DNA from 3 places in the Kitasatospora sp. NPDC051914 genome. Region 2 is predicted to be linked to each of the others. Evidence: riboswitches for the same ligand, from Rfam matches in the RefSeq annotation. Region 2 holds a riboswitch; each other region holds the start of a gene.
The links. Region 2 has a riboswitch for cyclic di-AMP ahead of AB0M03_RS38550 (hypothetical protein). Riboswitches for the same ligand answer to the same signal wherever they lie in the genome.
Positions count from the first base shown of each region.

Region 1: it holds a riboswitch for cyclic di-AMP, as region 2 does, so the genes downstream of both, AB0M03_RS19165 (M23 family metallopeptidase) here and AB0M03_RS38550 (hypothetical protein) in region 2, are expected to answer to the same signal.
Region 3: it holds a riboswitch for cyclic di-AMP, as region 2 does, so the genes downstream of both, AB0M03_RS23385 (transglycosylase family protein) here and AB0M03_RS38550 (hypothetical protein) in region 2, are expected to answer to the same signal.

Region 1 is NZ_JBFAXX010000027.1:21,245-26,503, reverse strand. It holds gene AB0M03_RS19195 (PaaI family thioesterase) at 1-256, opposite strand, end outside; gene AB0M03_RS19190 (hypothetical protein) at 390-575, opposite strand; gene AB0M03_RS19185 (TetR-like C-terminal domain-containing protein) at 640-1,206, opposite strand; gene AB0M03_RS19180 (alpha/beta hydrolase) at 1,206-2,042, opposite strand; gene AB0M03_RS19175 (4-oxalocrotonate tautomerase family protein) at 2,187-2,399, shown strand; gene AB0M03_RS19170 (YiaA/YiaB family inner membrane protein) at 2,414-2,704, opposite strand; cyclic di-AMP (ydaO/yuaA leader) riboswitch at 2,928-3,087, shown strand; gene AB0M03_RS19165 (M23 family metallopeptidase) at 3,099-3,869, shown strand; gene AB0M03_RS19160 (hypothetical protein) at 3,895-4,782, opposite strand; gene AB0M03_RS19155 (GNAT family protein) at 4,863-5,259, shown strand, end outside.
Region 2 is NZ_JBFAXX010000122.1:12-5,270, forward strand. It holds gene AB0M03_RS38545 (hypothetical protein) at 355-891, opposite strand; cyclic di-AMP (ydaO/yuaA leader) riboswitch at 1,342-1,521, shown strand; gene AB0M03_RS38550 (hypothetical protein) at 1,524-2,954, shown strand; gene AB0M03_RS38555 (family 16 glycoside hydrolase) at 3,418-4,122, opposite strand; gene wecB (UDP-N-acetylglucosamine 2-epimerase (non-hydrolyzing)) at 4,173-5,259, opposite strand, start outside.
Region 3 is NZ_JBFAXX010000036.1:14,370-19,628, reverse strand. It holds gene AB0M03_RS23395 (LacI family DNA-binding transcriptional regulator) at 1-267, shown strand, start outside; gene AB0M03_RS23390 (hypothetical protein) at 413-616, opposite strand; gene AB0M03_RS23385 (transglycosylase family protein) at 815-2,014, opposite strand; cyclic di-AMP (ydaO/yuaA leader) riboswitch at 1,999-2,197, opposite strand; gene AB0M03_RS23380 (hypothetical protein) at 2,458-4,563, shown strand; gene AB0M03_RS23375 (hypothetical protein) at 4,686-5,259, opposite strand, start outside.

The sequences.
Region 1 (5,259 bases), on a different contig from region 2:
TGCCCTCGGGCATCAGGGAGAGCGCGGCGGCGCCGGCCGCCGCATCCGCGAGCGTGGAGATCGCGCCGGCGTGCACGAAGCCGTTCTGCTGGGTGACCTCGGGCCGGACCGGCAGGTCGAGCACCACCCGGCCGCGGGACAGCTCGACGATCTCCACCCCCAGCGTCGCCAGCAGCGGCTGGCCGGTGAGGTTGCTGCGGAGTCGGTCGGTGACGGTGTCCATGGCGGTCCTGGTGCGGGGGCGGGGGTGCTCCACGAACCTTCCGCCGCCGACCGGCCCGGAGTCAACCCCGGGCCCGGACAGCACCGAGGCCCGCGCCGTACGGCGCGGGCCCGTCGGTACCGGAGTCCCGGGCGCCCCTGACGGGTTGCCCGAGTGCCGTGGGGGCCTACAGCAGGTCGGCGTCGGTGGTCGCCTGCCCGTCGGCAGCGGTGTCCGGCAGCTCGGTGCCGGTGACGGCCTTGGCGTCGCCGATGCGCTGCTGGGGCATGTCGGCGTGGGCGCTCGGGGTGGTCAGCGAGGCGACGACGCCGACGGCGAGGGAGGCAAAGGCGAGCATGCTGCGCTTCTTCATGCCCTGCACAACGCGCACGGCGGCACGAGGTCACGGCCGGCCGGCCACGGGCGGTCGGGTACGGCTAGCGCGGCCAGTGCCGCAGGCCCTCGACCAGCACTCCGGTCAGCCGCTGCCGGGACACCGTGACGTCCTCGGCGAGCCGGAAGCCGCCCGCGGTGGCCAGCGAGGCGAAGCCGTGGACGGTCGCGCGGACCGTCCTGGTGGCGTGGATCAGCTCCGATCCGGCCAGGCCGTAGCCCTGCAGCACCGCGAGGATCACCTCGACCAGCCGGCCGGCGGCCGCGGTGAGCTCCGGATCGTCCTGCGGGGCCTGCGGGAGCGCCGCGTAGCGGTTCGGGTGGCGCACCGCGTAGTCGACGTAGGCGTCGACCAGGGCGGCGAGGGCCTCGTCCCCGCCGCGGCCGAGCACCGCGCGGGAGAGCCGTTCGGTCAGTTCGTCGGTGACCCGGACGGCCACCAGGCGGCGCAGTTCGGCGAGTCCGCCGGTGACGTGCTTGTAGAGCGAGGGGGTGGCGACGCCGGCGCGGCCGGCCACGGCGGCCAGGGTCAGCGCCTCCGGGCCCTGCTCGTCGAGGAGTCCGACCGCGTGGTCGACGACGGCGGCGGGGTTCAGTCCGGCCCTGGGCATCAGGCGACCTCGTTCACTTCGTCCAGGAAGGGCAGCAGGGCGTCGGCGGTGGCCTGCGGGTACCCGGCCATGGGGTAGTGGCCGCCGCCCTCGATGATCACCTTACGGCCCCGGAGGGCCTGCGCCTGGCGCTCGGCGAGCGCGGCCGGGTCGGGGAAGTCGGGGTCGGCGCCGCCCATGACGACCAGCGCCGGGCAGGTGACGTCCGCGCCCCAGCCGGTCGGTGCGGAGTCGCCGCGGACGTACCCGCGCACCGCCTGCCGGCGGCCGGGCTGCTTGAGCGCGGCGACCAGCCGGGCGCGGTAGGCGTCGAAGTCGGCCGGGCGCCGGTTCGGGTAGTAGAACCTCTGTGCCGCGCCCCACAGCGAGGGGAACCAGGTGAGGGCCGGGCCGAGCAGGCCGACCATCGCCTTCTGCAGCAGGTTGGGCGGGAAGTTCTCGAAGAACGCGTCGATCAGGACGATTCCGGCGACCCGCTCCGGGGCGTCGGCCGCGGCCCGGACGACGGTGGCGCCGGTGTACGAGCTGCCGACCAGGACGGCGCGGCGGATGCCGAGGTGGTCGAGCAGGGCGAGGACGTCGCCGGCGATCGCGGTCGGCGAGTAGTCGTCCCAGGCGGTCGAGGACTCGCCGAGTCCGCGCAGGTCCATGGTGACCACCCGGTGCCCGGCGGCGGTCAGCAGCGGGTGCAGGTGCCGGTAGGCGGCGCGCAGGTCGAGCATGCCGGGGAGCAGGACGACCGGGACGCCGCCGCCCTGCTCGGTGTCGTCGTAGGCCAGCCGGCCGCCCGGGACGTCCAGGTGGCGGGTCTTCAGTGCGCTCCGGGTGTCGTTCACGGCGGGCCTCCTCGGCCTGGTGGCTGAATGCCTGGCTGATTGCCTGTAGCCAAAAAGCTATGGCTAATAGCCTTAGCCGTCAAGTGCGGCCCCGCCCTGCGGTAGCGTGCCGCCGGACCGCGGGAACCGAGAGAGCGAGGCGTCATGCCCTTCATCAGCGTCAAGCAGCTGGTCGGCCGTACCGAGGAGCAGCGCGCGGAGATCGCCCGGGAGCTCACCGCGACGTACGCCCGGATCACCGGGGTGGACCCGTCGAACATCTGGGTCGCCATCGAAGAGCTCCCGGCCGAGAACTGGTCGGCCGGCGGCGAGACCTTCGCCGCCAAGCGGGCCCGCGCCGCCGCCTCCGGCGGCTGACCGGGGCGGGCGGCTCAGAGGCCGTCCGCCCGGAACGGGTCGTGCTCCGCCAGCAGCTTGTCCAGCCTGGCCTGGTCGACCCGGGAGACGAGCTCGCCCGCGTCCTGGCGGTCGCGGACCACCTTGGCCAGGGTGAACGCCGAGGTGATGACGTAGAGCAGGGCGACCGCCAGGAAGGCCCGCACCCAGGCGTCCACCGGAAGGCAGGCGATCCCGATCGCGAGGGCGGCCGTGGCGAGGGCGAAGGACAGGACGGCCTGCACGTAGTAGGCGGCCGTGGTGCGGGGCTGCATGGGTGCGCTCATGCCTGCAGCGTCCCGGAGCGCCGGTGGACCGGCATGAGTACGGATACTCAGCTTCGACGGCTTATCACCCTGAGTCACCATCCAACCGACAATCCATGGCAAATCGCCCATCGTGCCCGTAGTCCCGACGAATCCACTGGCTCAGACGCTTGGAATCAGGGCGGGCATAGCATTAACGTTTGATAACGCAGCGCGGTCGGCAACGCCGTACCGACACGGCACCGTGCGCGTGTCGCTCAATCCCGCGTCTGCCTTCACGGTGGGCCCGGGAGCCGGGGAACCACCTTCCTTGGGGTGAATCGGCCGGGCCGGTGGCCCAGCCGTAGGAGACCTTCCTGCTCCGAACCCGTCAGCTAACCCGGTCGGCGAGAGGGAAGGAAAGGAGTGCGCCCCCGTGGCGTCGACGCACTCGGCGGACCCCACCGCCGCAGCCACCCGGCTCCTCGACCACCCCTGGGAGCAGGCCGAACAGGCCCGCCACCGGCTGCCCCGCCAGACCAGGGGCGGCAGCCCGCTGCTCGGTGTGACCGCGACCATGGCCGCCACCTTCGGTGCCGCCGGCCTCACCGCGGCCGCCGCCGGCCCGGCCGCCGCTGCCGAGCCCGCCGTCTCCGTCCCCGACGAGGCACCCGACGCCGACCCGGGCCTCGCCCTCGCCGCCCGCATCCAGCAGCAGGCCGACCACCGCACCGCCGCCGACGAGGCCGCCCGCCTCGCCGCCGCCCAGGAGGCCGAGGCCCGCCGCGCCGCGCAGGCCGCCGTGGAGGCCACCGCCCTCGCCCTGCCGACCACCGGCTACACCCTGGGCACCCAGTACGGCCCCTCCGGCTCGCACTGGGCCCACCTGCACACCGGCCTCGACTTCGAGGCCGCCACCGGCACCCCGGTCACCGCGGTCGGCCCGGGCACCGTCACCTCGGCCGGCTGGGCCGGCTCGTACGGCTACCGCATCGTCCAGACCCTGCCCGACGGCACCGAGATCTGGTACTGCCACCTCGCCCGGCTCGCCACCACCGACGGCCCGGTCGAGCGCGGCACCGTCCTCGGCGCGGTCGGCGCCACCGGCAGCGTCACCTCGCCCCGGCTCCACCTGGAGGTCCGCCCCGGCGGCGGAGCCCCCGTCGACCCGCTGAGCTGGCTCCGCTCCCACGGCGTCCAGCCCTAGCCGAAACGCACGCCCCCGGCTTCGCTCACTCCTCGTCGTGCGTCTGCCGGGCCGCCGCGTACGCCTCCAGTTCCTCGGTGCCCGGTTCGGGGGCCAGGTCCGAGTACTCCGCGACCAGCAGGGCCGGCAGCCCGGGCACCGTCCACTCGCCGCAGAGCCACAGCGCGACGTCCGCCACGACCTGCTCGAAGTCCTCGAACTCGCCCCGCAGCTCGAACGGCATCGGTTCGCCCATCGCGGTCAGCGCCGCCAGGTTGCGGTAGCTGCGCTGCATCAGGCCGTACTCCAGCAGCCGCCGTGCCCCGTCGGTGGCCATGCCGATCGACAGCAGGTGCGCCTCGCCCCAGCCCAGTGCGGCGTCCGCACCGGTCATCGCGTCCAGCGCACCGGTCTCCACCAGGGCCTCGTACGCCGCCGTCCGGCCGTCCGGCTCCAGCGCGCGGAAGGCGTCCAGCCAGGCCCGCACCGCCGCCGCATCCCCGGTGTCCACGCCGTCGGCGCGCAGCAGCAGCGTGTACAGCCGCGGCCAGGTCAGCAGCTGCGGCCGCCGCAGCAGCGTCCCCAGCAGCTCGCCCTGCCACTCCGCCTCGGCGTGCAGGCGCTCCTGCCGCTTCGCGTTCAGCCGCCGCGCCGCCCGCTGACGGTCGATCAGCAGCCGCACCGCCTCCCCGTAGGCCGCCGGGTCGCCGGCCGGCTGCACGTACAGGTGGAGCCGTTCGTGCAACAGCTGCTCCAGCACGGCCGAGCCCAGCTCGGGCCGGCCGTCGTGCATCGGGGCGCCGCCCAGTTCCAGCAGCGTCAGCACTTCCCGGAGCGCCTCCTCCGGGACGGGTGCGCGGCCCTCGGCATCCGCCCAGGCGAGCAGTTCCTCGGCGCAGGTACGGGGGATGAGCTGCAGGTCTTCGTCGTCCACGCCCCGTACGGTAGCCGGTGCGGCGACCGGCGTGCGGCACGGCGGGCCCGTCGCGGGGCGGCAGGGTAGGGTCGGCCGCCATGACACCCGAACAGGTCCGGACGGTGCGACAGGTCCGCCTGACCGGACCGCGCCTGGCGATCCGCGAGTTCCGGCTCACCCCGGAGGACACCGCGGCCCTGCACGCGATCTTCGGGGACCCGGAGACCGCCCGCTACCTGCCCTTCGAACCGCGCGACGAGGAGGAGTGCGCCGACCAGATCGAGCTCTACCTCGAAGAGGCCGAGAAGGACCCGCGGACCGTCTACCGCCTCGCCGTGACGCTCCGTGAGGACGGCCCGGAGGCGCTGCCGATCGGCAACGCCGTCCTCGGCCTCGAAGGGCAGCGCGCCGCCACCATCGGCTACGCGCTGCGCCGCGACACCTGGGGCAACGGTTACGCCGGCGAGATCACCGCCATGCTCTGCGGGTTCGGGT
Region 2 (5,259 bases):
TACGAGACCAACAGGGCCCCTCGGCGGCGACGTGATGAGTGAGATCACCACGGCAACGACGAGGGGCCCTGTTGCGTCACTGGAACCCGCTGACCAGGCATTTCACCCCGACGAGACAGGATGAAAGAGGTTCAGTGATTCGACGCCAGCGGCAGACAGCTGGGGGAAGAGGGCACCCAGGGGGATGTCGTCGAAGGTGCCTTGGCCTACGTACATGAGCTGATCATCCGGTCCGGCCGGCGCGGACGACAAGGGCTCTCTGCTGTCCCGGTAGGTGCGGGTCCTGACAAGTCACGCGGCTGAGCACGTCCATCTGTACCCGCCTGAACTTCAACGAGTACGCCGACAGCGCGGTCAGCGGCGGCCCCGGCCGCCGGGGCGGCGGGGCCGGGAGGGCCGTCCGCGCTGGGCGGGGCGGGCGGGCCTGGCGGCGGGGGTGCGGGCGGTGGGGGTGGCGGCGGCCTGCCGGGCGGCGGCCTCGAGGCGTTCGCGGTCGGCGTCGCGGCGCAGGCGCAGCAGTTGCAGGCGGTCCTCGATCCGGGCGCGCTGGTAGAGGTCGAGGGCCTGGGCCAGGTGCTGCCATTCGTCGTGGGCGGGGCCGTCGGGCGGCGGGCCGAGCGGGTCGTCGCCGCTCACGTGGTGGCGCAACCGCCAGTGGGCGACGGCCGCGACCAGGCGCCGGTAGAGGTGCTGCTGGCCGGTGTCGTCCTCGTCGGGGGCCGGGATGTTCTCCAGCCAGGCTTCGGGGACCTGTTGTCCGGCGAGGGTGGCGGTGAGGGCGAGGTGTTCGGCCTGCGGCAGGAGCGGGGGTACCGGGGCCGGCCGCCGGCCCGCCGCGGCCGCGGCTTCGGCGGCGGCCGCGGCGGGGGCGGGGTGCCGGTCGGGCTGCACCGGGCCGGTGGGCAGGGGTGTCTCGGGCGGGCGGCCACCGCGCCGCGCCCGTCCGGGCAGGGCCGGACGCTGCCAAGCGGCCCTCGCGCAGGCCGCAGCGTTGCCGGGAGAGCACGGCGACCGGGGACATCCCGATCGCCTCGCCGCCGGTCCACGACGGCCGCGTGGGCGGGGCCGGCGACTGGTCCGCTCCTCCCCCGCGCCCGGGCGACCCGGGAGCCGGCAGAGCCCTTGTTCGGGCAGGACCGGCCGAAGCCGTCGCCGCCTTTCCCGCCGTGTCCGTCCGGCGCGAGGGGGCGCAGCGGCGCAGCGCAGCGGCCTGCTGCACAGTGCGTGAGGTGCGGCGCAGAGCGTTGACTCGTACACGATGTCTCCTGCTAGCCTGCTTCGCGTCGTCCGCCGAAAGACGGACCCGCTGCCGGGACGCCGAGTCCCGTCCACCCGTCGGCGGTCGATCGAGCACCGGTACGGACGGGAGCGGGGGAACCAGGTAGGACGCCTTGGCCCCCGCACGCACGCACGCGCACGGGTCCGGCCCGGGCTAGGGGTGAAGCCGTTCCACGGGCGGCCGGGCCACCTCATGCGGCCCGAACCCGACAGCTCACCTCGCAGGCGTCGCAGAGGTACCGCCCATGCGTTTTATCTCCACTCCTGTCCGGATCGGCGCGCTGGCCGCTGTCGGCCTGCTGGCCATCCCTCTTGTCGGCCATGCGCAGGCCTCCGCCGACGGCCCCAAGGTCGTCCAGGACGGGCTCGGCCCGACCGCCATGGCCGCCGGCACCGCCGCCACCGCGACCCTCGCCGTGCACTCCTCGCGCTGCTTCACCGCCGACACCCTGGGTGTTTCGGTACGCGACCCCGCGGGCAAGCGCACCGACTTCCCCGGCGCGGCCCGCTCCGTACGGATCTGCCCGGGGGGTGTGTCGATCACCACCGGCGCGCTGGCCCTGCCGGCCGGCACCTACTCCGAGTTCGGCTACTGGCGCGACCTTGCGGGCACCCGGCACAACCTGCCCGCGCGCACACTGACCGTCGGCGACGGATCCACCCCAGCGCCGACCGCGAGCGCCACGGCGGCCTCCCCGACCGCCACGGCCTCCCCGACCGCCACGGCGACACCTAGCCCGACCGCCACGGCCGCAACACCCACCACGGCACCGACGTCGAGCGCCCCGACCCCGATCCCCGCGCCCACCGCCACCGCCACCGCCACGCAGGCTCCGGCGGGCATGAGGGAGCTGCCCGGCCCGTTGTACGGCGTCACCGTCGACGACGTCTCGAACCTCGCCGCCATCGTCGCCTCGTCGAAGCAGCTGTCCCACAGGCCGACCACCCGCATCGTCTTCGACGAGAACGTGAACCCCTCCCAGTACACCCAGGCGGTCAACCAGCTCCAGCCGGTCAGCTACCTCATGGGCGAGGTCCTCGACTCCTACTACCTCAAGGACTACTCCGCCCAGGCCTACCACGACCGGGTCGCCCAGTACCTGAACGCCTTCGGCAACCAGGTCGACCTCTGGGAGATCGGCAACGAGGTCAACGGCAACTGGACCGGCAGCTACAGCGACGTCTCCGCCAAGATCACCGATGCCTACAACCAGGTCAAGGCCGCCGGCAAGCGCGCCGCACTGACCCTCTACTACGACATCGGCTGCGGCAACGGCCCCTCCGAGCTCGACCCGATCGCCTTCACCAACCAGTACGTGCCCGCGAGCATGCGCAACGGCCTCGACTACGTCACGCTCAGCTACTACGAAGCCGACTGCAACAACATCCGGCCGAGCGCGGCCACCTGGACCGCCTACTTCCAGCAACTGCACACGCTGTACCCGAACGCCAAACTCGCCTTCGGTGAAATCGGCCTGCCCGACCCCGTCACCACCACCACCCAGAGCCAGGCCACCACGCTCCTCAACTACTACTACGGCCTGCACATCGACCTGCCCTACTACGCGGGCGGGTACTTCTGGTGGAACTACGCCGAGGACATGATCCCCACCACCAAGCCCATGTGGCAGAGCCTGAACACCGCATTCGCGACGATGCCCGTGCCCACCCCCTGACACGGAGGCGGTCACCCCGGGGGCGCCGGAACAACACCGGCGCCCCCTGCCAACACCGAGACGGCCCCGACCGGGCAGGCGCCGAGCGCCGGTGAACGGGCCGGGCCGACCTGGTACCGAAGGAGCGTTCGGGTCCGCACGACAGTGCGGCCCGGGCTTGCCGGTGACCAGCTCACGGAAGTGGTTTCGGGCCTCGAGGAGAACGATTCCGTCGTTCTTCCGTCCTCGTCGAAATGAGGCGCCGCAGGGCCGGCGATAAGAGCAGCGCATCTCCCGGCCGGGGAAGTTGCACCTGCGGCGGAATTGGCCGTGGGGGCCGTGCGGCCGCTCGGGTCGCAGCCGGACGTGCGGGGCGTGCCGTTGGTCGACCGGGCCCTGCGCGATCGGGCTTTCCACCGTGGTCGGCGCCCGCGGCACGCGTGGGGCCGTTGGCGGTGACGGCCGCCTGCGCGGCTGCGTCCGATCAATACGCGAAGTGCCGGAACTCGGCGTGGGCGTCCTCGCTGTACAGGCCGACGTTGCCTTCCAGGTAGGGGCGTTCCTCGTCGGTGAAGGTGACCAGGGGCCGGTCCTGCACGGTCACCGACATGGTCGGGCCGCTCTGCTGGATCTCGACGTCGTACCAGGGGCCGATCGGGTAGGCGGGAAGGCCGGTGGCCAGGAAGCGCTGGGAGCCCGGATAGGCGGGGTCCTCCTTGCCCAGTTCCCAGCCGGTGGGTTTGAGGGCCAGGTAGTAGAAGTGCTGGGGGTCGGTGTAGTGCCACAGCACCCAGGCGACCTCCCAGGAGTTGGGGTCGGGCCGGCGGAACTGCTCGGCGGTGCGCATCTGGAGCCGGTAGTCGAGCTTGCCGTGGGAGTCGACGGAGACCACCAGCGCGGCGTGGGTCTCGGAGGGCGCGGCGGAGTGGCGGGGCTTCAGGACCACCGTGCCGTCGTCGAAGCCGACGAGCCCCTCGCCGTCGAACACCACCCGCCAGGGTCCGTGGACCGTCTTGACGTCCGATCCGGAGGACAGGCCGATGGCCACCACCAGAACGAGCGCGATGAGCAGGCTGCCCAGGGTCACCAGGATCCACCGGATCCGCCGGGAGGGTCGGGGCGGGCGGCCCGCCCGGCCTCTTGTGAGCGCGGCCCAGGTGGGCCGGTCCAGGTGCATGTCCACCAGCATGGTCCGCTCCGCGGCGTCCGTCACCTCCGGGCGAGGGCCGCGGACGGGTCTCACCGCTGCGCCAGGATGTCGCCGGTGGCCGCGCCGACCGCGGTGCCGACCGTCGAGGCGGACGCGAAGTCCTCGGCCAGCCGGGTGACGATCCGCTGCGCCGCGCGGCCGTCGCCGAACGGGCTCCGGGCGTCGGCCATGCTCCGGTAGAGGGCGGGATCGTCCAGCAGGGCGTTGGTCGCGGTGTGGATGGCGTCGGGGTCGGTGCCGACGAGCCGGGCGGCACCGGTGGAGACCACCTCGGGGCGCTCGGTGGTGGTGCGCAGGACCAGGACCGGCTTGTCCAGGCTGGGGGCCTCCTCCTGCACGCCGCCGGAGTCGGTGAGGACGATCTCGCTGGCGGCCAGCGAGGCGGTGAAGTCGAAGTAGTCCAGCGGGTCGGTCAGCGTGATGTGCGGGTGGTGGCCGAGCGCGGTCAGCAGCACCTCGCGGACGGCCGGGCTGCGGTGCACCGGCAGCAGGATCTCGACGTCGCTGCGTTGGGCCAGGCGCAGCAGTGTGGCGGCCATGGCGCGCATCTGGTCGCCCTGGTTCTCCCGCCGGTGCAGGGTGACCAGGATGCCGCGGCGCCGGGTGCGGAACGCGGAGCGGCCGACCTGGCGGGACTGCGTCCACAGCAGGTTGTCGATCACGGTGTTGCCGGTGACGTAGACGTTGTCGGAGGGCACGCCCTCGGCCTGGAGCTGTTTGCCGGCGCACTCGGTGGGGGCGAAGTGCCAGCGGGTGAGTCGGGTGACCAGCAGTCGGTTGAGTTCCTCGGGGAACGGGTTGTCGAGGACGCCGCTGCGCAGTCCGGCCTCCACGTGGGCCACCGGGATGCGTTCGTAGAAGGCGGCGAGGGCACCGCACAGGGTGCTGGTGGTGTCGCCCTGGACGATGACCAGGTCGGGTCCTTCCGCGCGCAGTACCTCGCCGAGCCTGCCGACCAGCAGGGAGGTCAGGTCGGACAGCTGCTGGCGGTGGGTCATCACCTCCAGGTCGTGATGGGCGGTCAGTTCCAGGCGGTCCAGCATCTGGTCGATCATCTCGCGGTGCTGGCCGGTGTTGATCAGTACCGGGGCGAAGTCCTCGCAGTCGTCCAGGGCC
Region 3 (5,259 bases), on a different contig from region 2:
ATGATGGCGCTCGGCGCGATCCGCGCGGCCCGGCAGCGCGGGCTGTCCGTGCCGCAGGACGTCTCGGTGGTCGGGTTCGACGACTCGCCGCTGATAGCGTTCACCGAGCCGCCGCTGACCACCATCCGTCAGCCGGTGGAGGCCATGGCCACCGCCGCCGTCGACGCCCTCCTCGAGGAGGTCGGCGGAAACCCCGCGCAGCGCGCGGAGTTCATGTTCCAGCCGGAGCTCGTGATGCGCGGCTCCACCGGCGCCAGCGTGCGCTGACCCCCCGCCGAGCCCACCGGGCGGCGGCACACCCGTACGGCCCCGGAGAGCCCTCTCTCCGGGGCCGCAGCCGTCCCTGGGGGTCCCGCGCCCCAGCGATTGTCCCGGTGCCCCTGGTGGTTGCCCGGGGCCGTCAGACGATCCCTCAGCCCTCTTCGACGGTGCGGTGCGGCCGGGCGGTGCGTTCGGCGTCGGCGGCATCGCCGGTGCGGGCCTCGGTGCGCCGGCTGCGGGCCAGGTAGTCGCGGACGACGAGCTCGACCGCGTCCTGCGGGTTGCCCGCTCCGGCGGCCAGCATGACCTCGATCGCCAGATCGGCGTCCAGTGTGACGGTGACCTTCGCTGCCATGGCGACTCCTCAACTCCGGGGGAGCGTCAGCCTATCCGGGCGGGAAAGCGGGAAGCGGGAAAGCGGGCAGGCCGAAGCCCCGGAGCGGCGGAAGGCTGCTCCGGGGCGTCGGTCGGGAGAGGGGCGCCCGGGCCGTGGGACCCAGTCACGGCTTCGGGCGCCTGGCTCCGGCGTACGGGACGCCGGGGCGGGGGTGGATCAGACCCGGCCGGCGAAGTCCGGCGCCCAGTTGGCGATGGTCTGGACGCGCACACCGGCGCGCGGGTTGGCCGCCTCGACGTACTTGCCGTCGCCGATGTACATGGCGACGTGGTGCACGCCCGAGTTGGCGCCGTTGTTGGACCAGAACAGCAGGTCGCCCGGCTGCAGGTTGTCCAGCGAGACGCGGGTCGAGTAGTCGGCCTGGTCGGCGGCGATGCGCGGGACGGAGATGCCCGCGGCGCGCAGCGCGGCCTGGGTGAGGCCGGAGCAGTCCCAGCCGCCGTTGCCGGTGCCGCCGTAGATGTAGGCCTGGCCCACCTTGGAGAGCGCGAAGTTGACCGCGGCGGCCTTGGAGCCGGTGGCCTTCGCGGCCGTGGTGGTGGTGCTCGCCTTGACCGCGGTGGCCGGGGCGGCCTGCGCCCTGGCCGGGGCGGCCTGGGTGGCGCCGGTGCCGAGCGACAGCTTCTGGCCCGGGTAGATGGAGTGCGGACCGTTCTTCAGGACCGACTTGTTGATCTCGTAGAGCTTCTGCCAGCCGCCCTGGACGTGGTTGCGCTCGGCGATGGTCGACAGCCAGTCGCCGGCCCGGACGGTGTAGGTGCCGCCGTGGTTCCAGCGGTTCTGCTGCCAGGACTTCTTGCCCTGCCAGGCCTTGCCGTCCTGGGAGGTGCCGGCGGAGGCGGTGGAGCCGCTGCTCGCGGTGGTGGAGCCGGTGCTCGGCGCGGCCGGGGCGGCCGGCTTGGCGGCCGTGCTGCTGCCGGTCGAGGCGGTGGTGGTGGAGGACGAGCCGCCGGGGTTGATCTCCGGGGCCGGGCCGCCCTTGGTCAGGCCGGCCTTGACCGAGCAGACGGGCCAGGCGCCGGGGCCCTGGACGGCCAGGACCTTCTCGGCGATGGCGATCTGCTGGTCCTTGGTGGCGAGGTCGGCGCGGGCGGCGTAGGCGGTGCCGCCGAAGGAGGACCAGGTGCTGTTGGTGAACTGGAGGCCGCCGTAGAAGCCGTTGCCGGTGTTGATGTGCCAGTTGCCGGTGCTCTCGCACTGGGCGACCTTGTCCCAGGTGGCGACCGAGGCGGCGGAGGCGGTGCCGGCGGCGAGGGACGGGATCGACAGACCGATGCCGACGACGCCGGTGGTGGCGAGAATGCGGCGGCCGCGCTTGGAGTTGATGGACAGCATGAAGGAGCGTTCCTCTCCCACGCCTGCGAGGTGAGCTGTCGGATTCGGGCTGGAGTTGCCCGGCCGCCCGCGCGGAGGCAGCGGTCTTTCCGCTGTTTCCGCGCGCGCGGCTTCACCCCAAGCCGAGGAACGGCGCATGGCCGTTCCCGGGCGACTTACCTGGTTCCCCCGCCCCTGCCGAAGTGCGTTTCGCATTGCCAGTCGGACCGCCGGCAGGACTCGGCGTTCGGGCCAACTGGGTCCGTGTGACCACGAACGTGGGAGGACATTAGACAGAGTTAAGTTCAAACCGCAAACATGTGTGATGCCGATCACAGTCGATCTTGAATGAATTCATGATCGATTCTTCGGTGTGATCGTGATCGAATTCGGCCGCTTCTGCGCAAAACTCTTGGGTCGAAACGGGCTTGTTTATGCTTCAGGCGTCGGGCCCGGGCGGGGCCCGGGGGAGGGGTGGGCCGATCATGGAGCACGGTGACGGGATGCCCGAAGGGGTGCCGCGGCGGGCGGGCTCGCACCGTCGCCCGGGGCGCCGCCGGCTGCTCGGCTGGATCGCCGCGCCGGTCGCCGCCGCAGCGGTCGGCGGCGGGGAGTTGGCCCGCCGGGCGCTCGCCGCTCCGGCCGCCCCGCCGCCGGCCTCCGCGGCACCCTCCGCGGGCCCTGCAGGGGCCTCTGCCGGGCACGCGCACGCCGCCCCGGCCCCGGCCGAGCCCTCGCCTTCCCCGGTCGATCTGACGGGCCGCCGTTGGTCGGACGCGGCCGGCTGGGGCGGCGCCGTACCCGGCTCGAAGAGCGCCGTGCGGATCGCCGACCGGGTGCTGCTGGACGTGGACGCCGCGGTCGGCTCGCTGCTCGTGGAGCCGGGCGGTTCGCTGGTCTTCGCCCCCGGGCGCAGCGTCGCGCTGGCCTCGGCGGGCAGCGTCGAGGTGCGCGGCACCCTGGTGCTGGCCCCCGCGGACGGCTCCGTGCACGCCCTGAGATTTCCATCTGTGGACGAACGATCCTTCCGGGGCGGCGGCATGACGGTGGTGGAGGGGGACACCGGCCTCTGGGTCACCGGCTCCGGCTACCTGCGACTGGACGGCGCCGCCAAGACCGCGTGGGTGCGGGCCGCGGCCGCGCTGAAAGCCGGCGCCATCGAGCTGCAGCTGGCCGAGCCGCCGACCGGCTGGCAGCCCGGCGACGAGCTCGCCGTCACCCCGACCGGACCCCCCGACGAGGACGACTTCTCCACCCGGTACGATCTGTGCACGATCAGACGGATCGACGGCCGCACCGTCACGCTGACCGCACCCCTGGCGCACGCCCACCCGCGCGTCGCGGTCGGCGGCGGCGTCACCGCGGGCGCCGAGGTGCTCAACCTGACCCGCAGCGTGCGGATCGAGGGCACCCCCCGCGGTCGTACCCACGTCCACCTGACCAGCTCCCGGCGGGCCGACGTCCGGCACGCCGCCCTCCGCTGGGTCGGCCCCCGCAAGGCGGGCAAGGAGACCTGGAACGGCACCCCGGTCACCGAGCCGGTCCTCGGCCGGTACGGGCTGCACTTCCACATGCTCGGCGACGCCTCCCGCGGCACGGCCGTCGAGGGCGTCGTCGTCCGCGACGCCGGCAGCCACGCCTTCGTCCCGCACGCCAGCCACGGCATCACCTTCCGCAGCTGCATCAGCCACGACACCTGGGAGGACGCCTACTGGTGGGACGGGCCGACGGACACCCGCACCCCGCAGGAGCCGTCCGACGACATCGCCTACGAGTCCTGCGTGGCCTCCCGCACCGTGTACGAGCCCGTCCCGCGCGGCTACCGGCTCACCGGCTTCTCGCTCGGGGCGGGCACCGGCGGCACCGCCCGCGACTGCGTGGCGGTCGGCGTCCAGGGCGCCGCCGGCGCCTCCGGCTACGAGTGGCCGGAGACCAGCGAGGGCGTCTGGACCTTCGAACGCTGCCTCGCCCACAACAACCTGCAGAACGGGATCTTCGTCTGGTTGAACGCCCGCCACCACCACACCGTCGACCGTTTCGTGGCCTACCACAACGGCGGCTGGGGCATCGAGCACGGCGCCTACCTCAACGACTTCGACTACACCTCCGGCGTGCTGTACGGCAACGCCGCCGGGGGAGTGGCCGTGCACGCCCTCGGCCGCGACAAGGGCACCGTCTTCGACGGCATGCTCATCGACGCCGCAGGGCAGTCCGACTGCGCCGTCGCCACCGCCAAGCATCAGCTCGCCGGAACGACGGTGACGATCGGCCGGAGCCGCCTGACGGGCTACCGGAAGGCCGGAGTGGCCTTCCGTGCCGCCCCCGACGGCGAGCCGGACGACATCGCGGTGCTCGACTGTTCCTTCGGCGGCAACGAGGTCTGGCTGGACCCGCAGTCCCCGCCGCCCACCCGGATCGTGCTGCGCAGGGCCGGCGAGCGTCAGGCCGTGCGGCTGGAGCCGGGCGCCGGCAAACCGCAGTGGAACGCGGCGGCGGCACCCGTCGCCGTGGACGGCCCGCCCCGTGCCGTCAGCACCCCCTCGATCCGGCTCGCGGACGCCGCGGCGCCCACCCGGCGGCTGCCCGTCTGAGGTGCGGGTCCGACGCGGACCTCCCTTTCGTGCGGATCCGGTGAGGGTCGCGCAGGTTCGGTGTGCATGTGCGGGCATGGCGAAGGGCCCCGACCGCTCCGGTCGGGGCCCTTCGCCCGTGCTCACTGCTCGGCCGCGGGCTCCTCGGCCTCGGCGGCCTGCTCCTGCTCCTGCTCCTCGACCGGCGCCGGCGCGGGCAGCGCGGCCAGGTACGTGGAGGCGATCAGCTGGCCGACGGCCGGGTAGGCGCCCAGCGGCGCGGCGCTCGGGCAGCCGGTCTCCTCGGCGGCGGTCGCCAGCAGCTCCGAGTCGGCCTCCGGGCCGATCACCAGCGGAGCCAGCGCGGGACGCTGCGAACCCGTGGCCTTCAGGTGGTCCACCGCGGCGGCCACCGAGCCGGGCACGTCCAGTGCCGCGGCCACCACCGGCACCGCGAGGCGGGCGGCCAGCAGCACGCCGGTGATCCCGGCCGCGGCAGCGGCCTCCTCACCGCCGGACACGGTCAGCACCACGCCGTCGGCGGAGGTCGCGATGGCGAACAGCCGGGCGCGGTCGGCGCGGGCCAGACCGGCCTCGGAGAGGCGGACGTGGACGGCCTCGGCGAGCAGCGGGTGCGGGCCCAGCGGATCGGTCACCGGGGAGCCGGCGCCGGCCGCGACCTCGTGCAGCTCCGTCAGGAAGCCGTGCGGGCCGGGC